DNA from 2 places in the Paenibacillus sp. FSL R5-0914 genome. Region 1 is predicted to be linked to the other one. Evidence: a T-box and tRNA genes for the amino acid it is inferred to sense, from the RefSeq annotation. Region 1 holds a T-box; the other holds one or more tRNA genes.
What was found. A T-box is a leader RNA that pairs with one kind of tRNA and senses whether it is charged. The one in region 1 lies ahead of metG (methionine--tRNA ligase), so its partner is inferred to be a tRNA-Met.
Positions count from the first base shown of each region.

Region 1 (5,157 bases):
GATGTTCTACTCCTCCAAGGAGAAGAAGCTGGTAACACTGGACGAATATGTATCAAGAATGCCAGAAGATCAGAAGTACATCTACTATGCATCCGGAGAGTCGATCGACAGAATCGAAAAGCTCCCACAAACCGAGCTTGTATCGGATAAAGGGTATGAAATTCTCTACTTCACTGATGATATTGATGAATTTGCGATCAAGATGATCATGTCTTATAAAGAAAAAGAATTTAAATCCGTATCCAGTGGTGATCTGGGTATCGAAGCAGACGAAGCGGACAAGCCAACGGAAGCGGAAGAGAACGAAAACAAGGAGCTTTTTGAAGCGATGAAGGACATCTTGTCCGGCAAAGTGAAGAATGTTAAAGCTTCCAAACGTTTGAAGACTCATCCGGTATGCCTCTCTGCTGAAGGTGAACTGACAATCGAGATGGAAAAAATCCTGAAATCGATGCCGAATGGGCAAGAGGTTCAAGCGGATAAGGTACTCGAAATCAACATCCATCACGAAGTCTTCCAGTCTTTGAAAGCAGCAGCTGAGAACGATAAAGAGAAGCTCGGTTTATACACGAACCTGCTGTACAACCAAGCACTGTTGATCGAAGGTCTACAGGTTAGTGATCCTGTTCAATTCACTAATGATATTTGCAAAATCATGAAATAGATATTAGAAAAGCCATCCTATCGTATTACGATTGGGTGGCTTTTTTTGTGCGGAAAAGGTAGTAATCGATTTCAGAGTCATTATTTGTGCAACCGCTGATCGAATAGATTATTTCACTTTGTGTGTTTTTTTTACTCGTCACTTCGGAGCAGGTATCGGTTCTGACTCCTGTGTTGCTTCCACCGAATGCATCATTAGAGGTATCGTAGCTATAACTAATTACATTGCCATCAAACTTCAAATCCTTAAATATGGGATCGCCCTCATCTGTGTAACTTGTAACTCGTATATTGTCTGCTTTTTTGCTGGAGAGATTAGTTATAAATTGCTCAAATTTATCGAGGTTGTACACTTTTTCAAAAGAAACAATATCCCCTCTACTGATGGCTTTTTCGGAAGTATAGGGTTCACTTTTGGGAACAGAATTAACCTTATTATCGGAACAACCCCATACCCCTGCTAGTAAAAGAACAGAGAGTATAAGCAAGTTTACTTTTTTCATTGAAGGACCTCCTCCTTGTAACTTATTTATATAAAAGACGAAAATTAATTGAAAAAGTTACAGTGAGCTTGATGTTTCACATTGACAATAAACAGAAAATTAAGTATCATTTCCAGTAACTTGAATATTTAAAGGCAAAGAAGAGAAAGAGTACCACGGCAATTCTTTCTACAGAGAGCTCCGGTCGCTGAAAAGGAGTAAAGAAAAACCTTGGGAATATGGTCTCAGAGCTGCGCATCGAAACCTTTTGGGTTGTAGGCTGCGCCGGAACCTGCATCCGTTACAGTGCTAGGGTATAAACGTTTATTAACGTCGTACCTGAAGAGGTAAATGTCATGAGGCATTTATAAAATTAGGTGGTAACACGTGAGTAGAACTCTCGTCCTTTGTGGATGGGAGTTTTTTTGTTGTCTAAAAAAAGGAGGAGAAGGTTAATGAGTAATGTGTTTATAGGTGGTGCTTGGCCGTATGCGAATGGATCTTTACATCTTGGAAGATTATCAAGTGTGTTGCCTGGGGATGTGCTGGCACGCTATTTTCGCAGCAAGGGGGATAACGTTTTATATGTGTCAGGCAGCGATTGTCATGGCACACCTGTAGCGGTTCAAGCTGCTAATGAAGGGATCACACCCGAAGCTTTTGCCAGTCGATACCACGAAGAGTTTCTGCAGTGTTTTGAACAGCTGGGATTTAGTTATGATCTTTATACTAGAACGGATCAACAGCAGCATCATAAGGTTGTGCAAGATTTGTTTGCGAAGCTACTAGAGAATGGTCATTTATATAAAAAAACCATTGCGCAATGTTACTGTGAGGTGGATCAGCGCTTTTTGCCAGACAGATACGTGGAAGGGACTTGTCCAGTATGTGGCCAGCGGGCGCGTGGAGATCAATGCGATTATTGTTCTACGATTCTAGACCCTGCCGATTTATTGGACAGAGTCTGTAAATTATGTGGGAATACACCGTCAGAACGACCGACAGAACATTTTTATCTTAGCTTATCTAAATTTCAATCTGAATTAACGGAATATGTAGAGGAAGCAGTACACTGGAGGGAAAATGCAATAAAACTGACCAAACGTTATTTAAAAGAAGAACTGCAGGACCGCGCGGTAACAAGAGACTTATCTTGGGGTGTAGATGTTCCTATAGCTGGATTTGAAGACAAGAAGATTTATGTTTGGATTGAGGCGGTAAGTGGTTATTTATCAGCCAGTAAGCAGTGGGCTGCACAGTCTGGGCGGAGCTGGGAGGATTTTTGGTCAGAGGAACAAGAGGACATCACCGCTTATTATGTCCATGGTAAAGATAATATTCCTTTTCACACCCTGATATGGCCAGCCGTCTTATTAGGAGCAAGAGAACTACATTTACCGGATCGGATTATATCCAGCGAATATTTAACCCTTGAAGGGCAGAAGTTCTCCACTAGCCGTAATTGGGCAGTCTGGGTACCTGATATTCTAGAGCGGTATCATCCTGACTCTATTCGTTATTTCTTAATTGCCAACGGGCCTGAGAAGCGGGATACGGATTTTTCCTGGAGAGAGTTTATTTATAGTCATAATGGTGAGCTGCTTGGAGCATTTGGTAACTTTGTGAATCGCTCATTGGCTTTTGTAGAGAAGTTTTATGAAGGGATCGTGCCAAGTGGAAAGTTAGATAAGGGGTGGAGCGACAACATTGACCTCTTGTATCTGGAGTCAGGACGCCTAATTGAAGCGGGAGATTTGAAGGATGCGCTCGAGTATATTTTCTTTTATGTACGTAAGGCAAATCAGTATTTTGATCGGCAAAAACCTTGGATTCAGGTAAAAGAAGATCAGGAGTCCTGTGGTTCTACAATATATACATGCGTGCAGATTATAGCTAATTTGGCGAATTTGCTGCATCCGTTTCTACCGTTTTCTTGTGAGAAGATCAGGGGATTCTTATCGCTTGAACTACCGAATTGGAAGCCCCGCTCGGTTCCCCCTTATCAACAGGTAACTGATTTGCAATTGTTGTTTGAACGAATTGATATAAGTCAAATTAAAGAAGAAGAGCAAAGATTAGAACAACAAAAAGTCAATAAATAGGAATGGTTAAGACAAGCTCCGGGCAGGATCCTTAACCCTTTCACGAACTCCAAAAAGAGGAGGTTTCCGAATGGATATCGAATGGATTAATGAGCATTACAAGGAAGCAAATAAAATATTGGACTCTACCCGAGAAGTCTATGAATGGGCTGATTCTCTCTATCCTGACTTCTCAGGTGGACTAAGAGTTAACGTTGGGTATACGCAAGAGATTTAATAGATTTATTATTTTCTACAGAGGTTACTAAAGAATGAACATTTATATAAAAACATCCCTGCTGATTAACCAATAAATTACATCACAGCATAGCAAAAAGGACGCCTTTTTTTGTGGAATCATTTGTACCATCAAATGACTCTGTAACAGAAAGAGGCGACCTCATGTGAAAGTCTAAAATGCTTCCAAATCTTATTCAATCCGTACTTCTCGAGGAAGACTTTGTGATTCGTCTAACTGATAATATGATTATTCTCTTACTTACTTGTTCTCCATGCAAGGATACCCGCGTTCATACTCTTACAAGCCTCTAATGCTACTTCTGACGTATTAAGCTCATCCCCCCAAGCGATGTAGTAACGGAATTCATAGAATCCACCTAGTGTCGCCTTAAAGTTCGTTTCCCAATAATTATTCATGGGCCATGAGTAGAGATGGGCTGGATCATGCGCGAGTCCAGGGTGTCCGCTCAATAGTCGATCCTCATAGTCTAAGGAGCCGAGTTGGATGAGAGGTGTATCTGGCATCGCAATGGCAACACCACGTGTGTCACGGACAAAAGCTACACCTTCATCGACACAATAGAAATCTGCTAAGGATCCAGGCAATTGATCAATTCGTGGACGTAAGGCTGCGCCTGTCTTTTCTATCCACAGCGCATCTTGCCCAGCAGCGGAAGCACTCCCAAACGGAAGTGAAATGTACACATTTTCTGGATCCCATACACTTTCCTTATGCATGCGTACGGCTACATCAGCACGTGCGCGATCACCGTATACGGTGACGAGTAAGGAATAGTGACTGCAACCATTCACGCGATAGGTCAATTGAACTTTTCCATAAAGGGCACCCTTTTCAACGATATTGACATCAACTAATGCTCCGACAGAGGTTATTGCATCAGCGCCTCTACGATTACGTCCCATCTTACGGCGTACATCATACATGCCAAATTCATTAGGTGCTTCTGTTACGTTGTAGACAGGGGAGAATGCATTGTGATTACGATCAGACCGCAGTAAATCTTGTTGACTGCTCTTGTCAAACCACTTCGTAATCCCTGCCCCGAGTTCCCATTCGATTCGAACGAAAGGTGACTCGATAAATTTAGGCGTCACATGTAGCTTCGGTGGAACCGGAGGAATAATATCCAGCATGCGATCGGATCCAACATAATCTGTTCGATATGCTGTTACGGGCGGATGCTCTTCGATTGCCTTAATCGTCAATTGTACCTTTTGATTAGGCTGCAAAGTTACTGGAATTGTAATGACGACCCCGCGGTGTCCCGTCACCATTTGAGCTTCGTAGACGGTTCCAGTCACTTCATCGATCACTTCAAAGCCATTTTTCAGCTCTGTAATGTACCAGCCCTCCATAATTAACTGGGCATAATCGGTTTGTATAAATTCACTTGGGTTATGCAATTCAAATTTCATAGGACGATCTGGTCCTAATAGTGCATCTCCTTGTGCCTCAAGGATATCGTATAATGCGGTATGGGCAAGTGAACTCGCATTTGCGGCATAAGCTTCTTTACGACAGCCCAGCTCTTGTACGAATGGGTTCCAAGGTTCTGTCACAGAGGAATGGTATCCCCATGTATGTTCAGCAAATAAAGCCAACTCGTATTCAATCGCCTCAAGCCGCACTTGGTCAACAATCTCACGGGTAGGATCTAATTGCTTCACTT
Region 1 is NZ_JBBORH010000007.1:18,741-23,897, reverse strand. It holds gene htpG (molecular chaperone HtpG) at 1-664, shown strand, start outside; gene MKX60_RS31550 (DUF4362 domain-containing protein) at 690-1,166, opposite strand; T-box leader at 1,295-1,556, shown strand; gene metG (methionine--tRNA ligase) at 1,601-3,247, shown strand; gene MKX60_RS31540 (hypothetical protein) at 3,318-3,464, shown strand; gene MKX60_RS31535 (glycoside hydrolase family 38 N-terminal domain-containing protein) at 3,722-5,157, opposite strand, start outside.

Region 2 (5,157 bases), on a different contig from region 1:
AAATCGCCGATCTATTGCGACAATCGTCTGACTATGGCTTACCCAGAAGTTCGTAACTATATTGCAGATGCCTTCGCGCAGCTTATTAAGAGCGAGTATCCGGACGCTGAAGTGATCGCAGGTACAGCAACCGCAGGTATTCCACACGCGGCTTGGGTAGCAGATAAACTGAACCTGCCAATGGCTTATATCCGTGATAAAGCTAAAGGCCACGGCAAGCAGAATCAGATCGAAGGTCTGATTAAGCCGGGACAAAAGGTTGTTGTTATTGAAGATCTGATCTCCACAGGTGGAAGCTCCATCAAAGCGGCTCAGGCCGTGCAAGAAGCTGGCGCAGAAGTGCTGGCTGTACTCGCGATCTTCAGCTATGAGCTGGATCGTGCAGTGGATGCTTTTGCTGCAGCTGAAATGCCATTACAAAGCTTGTCCAACTACAGCACGTTGATTGATGTGGCTCTTGCACAAGGTAAAATTGAATCGACGGACGTAGAAGTACTGAAGTCTTGGAGAAAAGATCCTTCATCATTTGGTGTTTAAGCTTAAATAAATGATTATAGTTTAGGCGAGCCTCTCACTTTTTAGTGAGGGGCTTTTATTTTTTAACAGACACAACATACTCAACTGTCATTCAAGACACGAATAGTTGTATTTTGTACACTTAAACTAACTTTTCTTAGAGGAATTGGCACTATAGTTGCACTTTGTGCAATTATAATCAGCCTAGTATCCACCGAAACCTTCTAGTAACGGTTTTTAACTGTACAGAGTGCAATTAAAAGGAAAAATAAAATAAATGTAGCTCTAATAGTTGCAGAAAGTACAACTATCCAGTCGTGGAGGGTAGGATTGTGTCGGTCAGCGGAGATGTAGCAAGTGAGCAAGTGTGAGTGGGAAAGTGGAGATTGTGTATCTGCAAAAGTTCCTAGTAACATTTTTATGAGAATAATATGAAGAAATCGTAGTATAACTTTAAACGTCCTGTAACTTCCCCTCTTGATTAAAGCTTTATACTGTTACTAGGATTATGGATTATTTATCCATAAGATGTAGAAGAATCAAGTATTTTATAGGAGGATATAATAATGAATCATATAAACAATAATAAACGGCTGTGGCGCCGCTGGTTAAGCCTTGGGGTATGCGCTGCGCTGATACTACCACTAATCTCTGATGGGTGGAATACGGCTTGGGCTGAGCCTTCTAAGGCTTCAGTGGAGCAACGTGTATTGCGTATTGGGAGTCTATGGTCTGGGGAGGACGATTCGTTTTTTCGTCAGCAGTTTACGGATATGTATGAGTTGCAGCATCCAGAAATCAAATTGGAGATTATTCCCGCTATAGATACGAATGACCTTCGGTACAATAACACCTCCTCAGACGCAAGCTCTGACAATTTGGAAAATATCCGGGCGATTATGGGCGGGGATAAGCCTGTTGATGTGATCGTCGGTGATAGCGCATTAGTGAAGAGTTTGGTGGATCATAATCTTGTCCAATCGCTGGAGCCGCTTATAGCGCGTGATCAGTATGATTTAAGCAATATGGCGCCTACGATGCTGAATGGAGTTCGTGAACTGGGTAGAGGAAGTCTTTTTGCGTTGGCACCGATCTTCTCGTCTAGTGCGCTTTTTTATAATAAGGAAATCTTTGATGCTGCTGGTGTGGGCTATCCAACGGACAAGATGACTTGGAATGAACTGTTTACGCTGGCAGATAAGGTGACGAAGAAGTCATCTAATAAAGAAACTCGGATATACGGGTTCTCGATGAACCGTTACTTAAGTGATCCATTCTGGGATATGCAGAGCTATGTCGCACCGCTAGAACTTACGATGTACGATAATAAGGGTCAGCACATGACTGTAAATACCACACAGTGGAATCAGGCTTGGACTACTTACAGCCAGTTGGTTAAGAAACAAATTGTACCTGAGTTAAATGGGTTGGATTTTGCAGGAACAGAAGGGAATGCCTACAGTCCAATCCAAGGCGATCTGTTCCTCACAGGAAAAGCAGCAATGGTCGTTGGAGAATATGGTTATCTCAATGAACTGGCGGGAGTGGCCCGTAATGCTGCTAAGATCAAAAATTACAGTCCCATCAAATGGGGAGTGGTTACTGTACCTACCTTTCAGGAAAAACCGGATGTTGCCATTGGAACATGGCTTGGTAATATGATGGCTATTAGTTCTACGGCTACTAATAAGGAAGATGCCTGGGATTTGATTAAGTTCGTCAACAGTAATGAGGTTGCGAAAATTAAAGCCCATAACAAGAGTGAACTGACTTCCCGTAAGGATTATATTACCGCTCAGACCCCTTCTGTAAATTTGGAAGCTTTTTATACGCTTAAGCCTTTACCTGCAACGGATCCTTTATTGATCAGTTTACAGATGCAGAAGCCTGGGATTAGCCGAATTAGTGATGTTGGACGTCAATTATTCATTGATGTTTATCAGGGTAAGAAAACCGTCGAGAATGCACTCAAAGCCTGGGAGAAGCAAGGGAATACCATGCTGGATACACTTGAAAAAGATCCCACGGTCTATTTTGACTCGATCGGTGAATGACTCTGGAATATGCCCTTAGCCACCAGTTTTCTGGTGGCTTATTTTGTGGAACTTGGGCATGATAAGTTCAGAGCGGTGTATCATAAATTTGCGAAAAGGAGAAGAGGGCATCATGAATTGGATATACTTCGCGAAACTGTTCAGGACCAGATTTCAAGCAGGTTGTTTGGCTAAAAGATTGGAGCAAGATGGCTGGATTTACGGTTATCATGACCCGCGTTTTGTAGAAATTTATCGATCCCGTAAGGGAAGGTACGGGGTTAGATTTCTGCCTTGAGAACTTTTATAAATTCTTCCTTGACGTAGACCCAATTTGTAATGTATATTATTTATTGTCGCTGTTTGAATATTTTTTCTGACGCGGGGTGGAGCAGCCCGGTAGCTCGTCGGGCTCATAACCCGAAGGCCGCAGGTTCAAATCCTGCCCCCGCAACCAATTTATTTACAACAGCAATTCTACATTCGGATATTTTTAGATCCGGGCCCTTAGCTCAGTTGGTTAGAGCGGTCGGCTCATAACCGATTGGTCGGGGGTTCGAGTCCCTCAGGGCCCACTTATCAAAAACCCTTACTTTGTAAGGGTTTTTTGCTGTCTACAGGATTAGTGATATAAAGAAAATAGGATGGGGAAAGACCAGAATTTTGCGCTTGCTAACGGATTTGCTAACGGAAATTATTTTTCTGCAGTTTCGAGCTGTTTTTCAGCGTATTTATTCAGTTCTGCTTCAATTTTGTCAACGGCCTCTTCCTGCATGATTGGGAGTAGGTGTGAGTATCGTTTGTTGAACAACGCTGGAGTCATACCCAGTGGTTCAGCAGAGCGAAGGCAGTAACAAGCGTTGCTTCCCAAATCATTGCAAACGGATCTCTGGTGTTGGATGCCATCAAGCTGACTGACGACAAGATGAATGCTAATATGGCTATCCCTAAGATGCTGGAGGGATGATTGATGTTTCGATACAGTTTGGAGCACAAGGAATTTATCAGCACCAACATTCATGGACGATATGTTCTGGAATTGACTTCAATGTTTAATGAGAAGTTCGAAGTGTAGATCCAGCCTTCGCAAATGCGAGCCTTTATCAAAAATAACGGGTTGAAGAGCGGAATCGATGCCAGGATCAAACTAGGTAGCGTTCCACCCAATAAGGGAAAGAAGAAGTTATGGACCGGTGGCGAGGATACTCAATTCAAGAAGGGCCATAAGCCGCACAATTATGTTCCTGTAGGCTCTGAGAGGGTTAACGGGGATGATTATGTAGATATAAAGATTGCTGATCCGAATATGTGGCGCGGGAAGCACCTACTAATTTGGGAGCAGCAATGCGGGCACGCCGTTCCGTGGGGACATGCTGTCATATTCGGGGATGGGGACAGGCGAAATTTCGATTCGGATAATTTGATTCTGGTTACCCGCGGACAGCTGGCCATCATGAATAACAGAGGGTTTATTCAAAAGGATGCTGAGCTCACGAGGACCGGTATTATTTTGGCTGGGTAAAGGTGCTGAACTTATTGAAATGCACCTGCAGTAAGACTGGAATTGGGAGGGGCATGAAAGTCAGCCTCATGAAGATGAATGAGGCCGATCAAACCATTACCCATAAACTGTTGCAGTAGCGTTAATAGGACCACCTACAATAAATTCATTAGCTGTATCCGCGTAACCGAATACTTGGATAACATGGTGGCCTGGAGTTACATTCGACACTATCGTTGAAAAAGTAATCTGTTGGGATTCGTTCACGGCCTCAATCATCGTTTGTCCCGTAAGCACACCATCAAGGTAGACTTCAAAAGTTGCAACAACTGAATTAGTGGGTGGATCGGAACCAATACACGAAAGAATGTTTAGAACGTTTATTGGTGTTGCTACGAATATACCAAACTCGAGTAATAACCCCGGTACGGTAGTAAGAGAGATTCCAGTGTCGTCCAAATTCGTAAGCAGAGAACTATTAAAGTTGATAACACTAAGCATTTTTGTTCCTCCTTCTTTTAGTTATATAAAATAATATGTTTGGATATGAAAAAAAGAGTGGTTAAAACGGAAAAGAAAAATATCAAAACGCAACCTAGGTTGAAGTAGAGAGCTTTTGGCGAGGTCCGGGTGACCCTGAGAAAAAGGGAAGAGGAGAAGACAGATATACAGTGCAGATAAGTGTATGGAATGCGGAAAACCCATCGAATATGAGCCTGAATACTGTTGCGATGGACGGGAGTGCGGATGCAGGGGCTTGCCTATTGAACCACCATTATGTAATACCTGCTGGGATAAGTTCTTGATAAATAAGGGAGGAGGAGGGAGTTATGACAATCAGAGCATTAACGAATCGTCATAAGTGGTCCTTATTTTCATTAGTTGATTTCCGATATATAGTAATATAGGGAAATAAGTACTGAGGAGAAATAAGATGACAAACTCAACGATCAAGAAGTACAAAAACATTGAAAGCTACTTTAAAGAGGAATTTGGAATAAAGATGATTTCATGGAAAGGAATAACAATAAAGGGGTTAGAAGCAGCCAAGAAAAATTTGCTGGATAAGGAAGTTAGTGAGCTTAGAGTACTGAAATCCGATGCCAG
Region 2 is NZ_JBBORH010000001.1:2,595,544-2,600,700, forward strand. It holds gene pyrE (orotate phosphoribosyltransferase) at 1-537, shown strand, start outside; gene MKX60_RS11355 (ABC transporter substrate-binding protein) at 1,083-2,570, shown strand; gene MKX60_RS11360 (hypothetical protein) at 2,683-2,847, shown strand; tRNA gene MKX60_RS11365 (tRNA-Met) at 2,930-3,006, shown strand; tRNA gene MKX60_RS11370 (tRNA-Ile) at 3,051-3,124, shown strand; gene MKX60_RS11375 (HNH endonuclease signature motif containing protein) at 3,667-4,071, shown strand; gene MKX60_RS11380 (hypothetical protein) at 4,168-4,551, opposite strand; gene MKX60_RS11385 (hypothetical protein) at 4,985-5,157, shown strand, end outside.
Region 2: it encodes a tRNA-Met, which carries the amino acid that the T-box ahead of metG (methionine--tRNA ligase) is inferred to sense. The anticodon was not compared.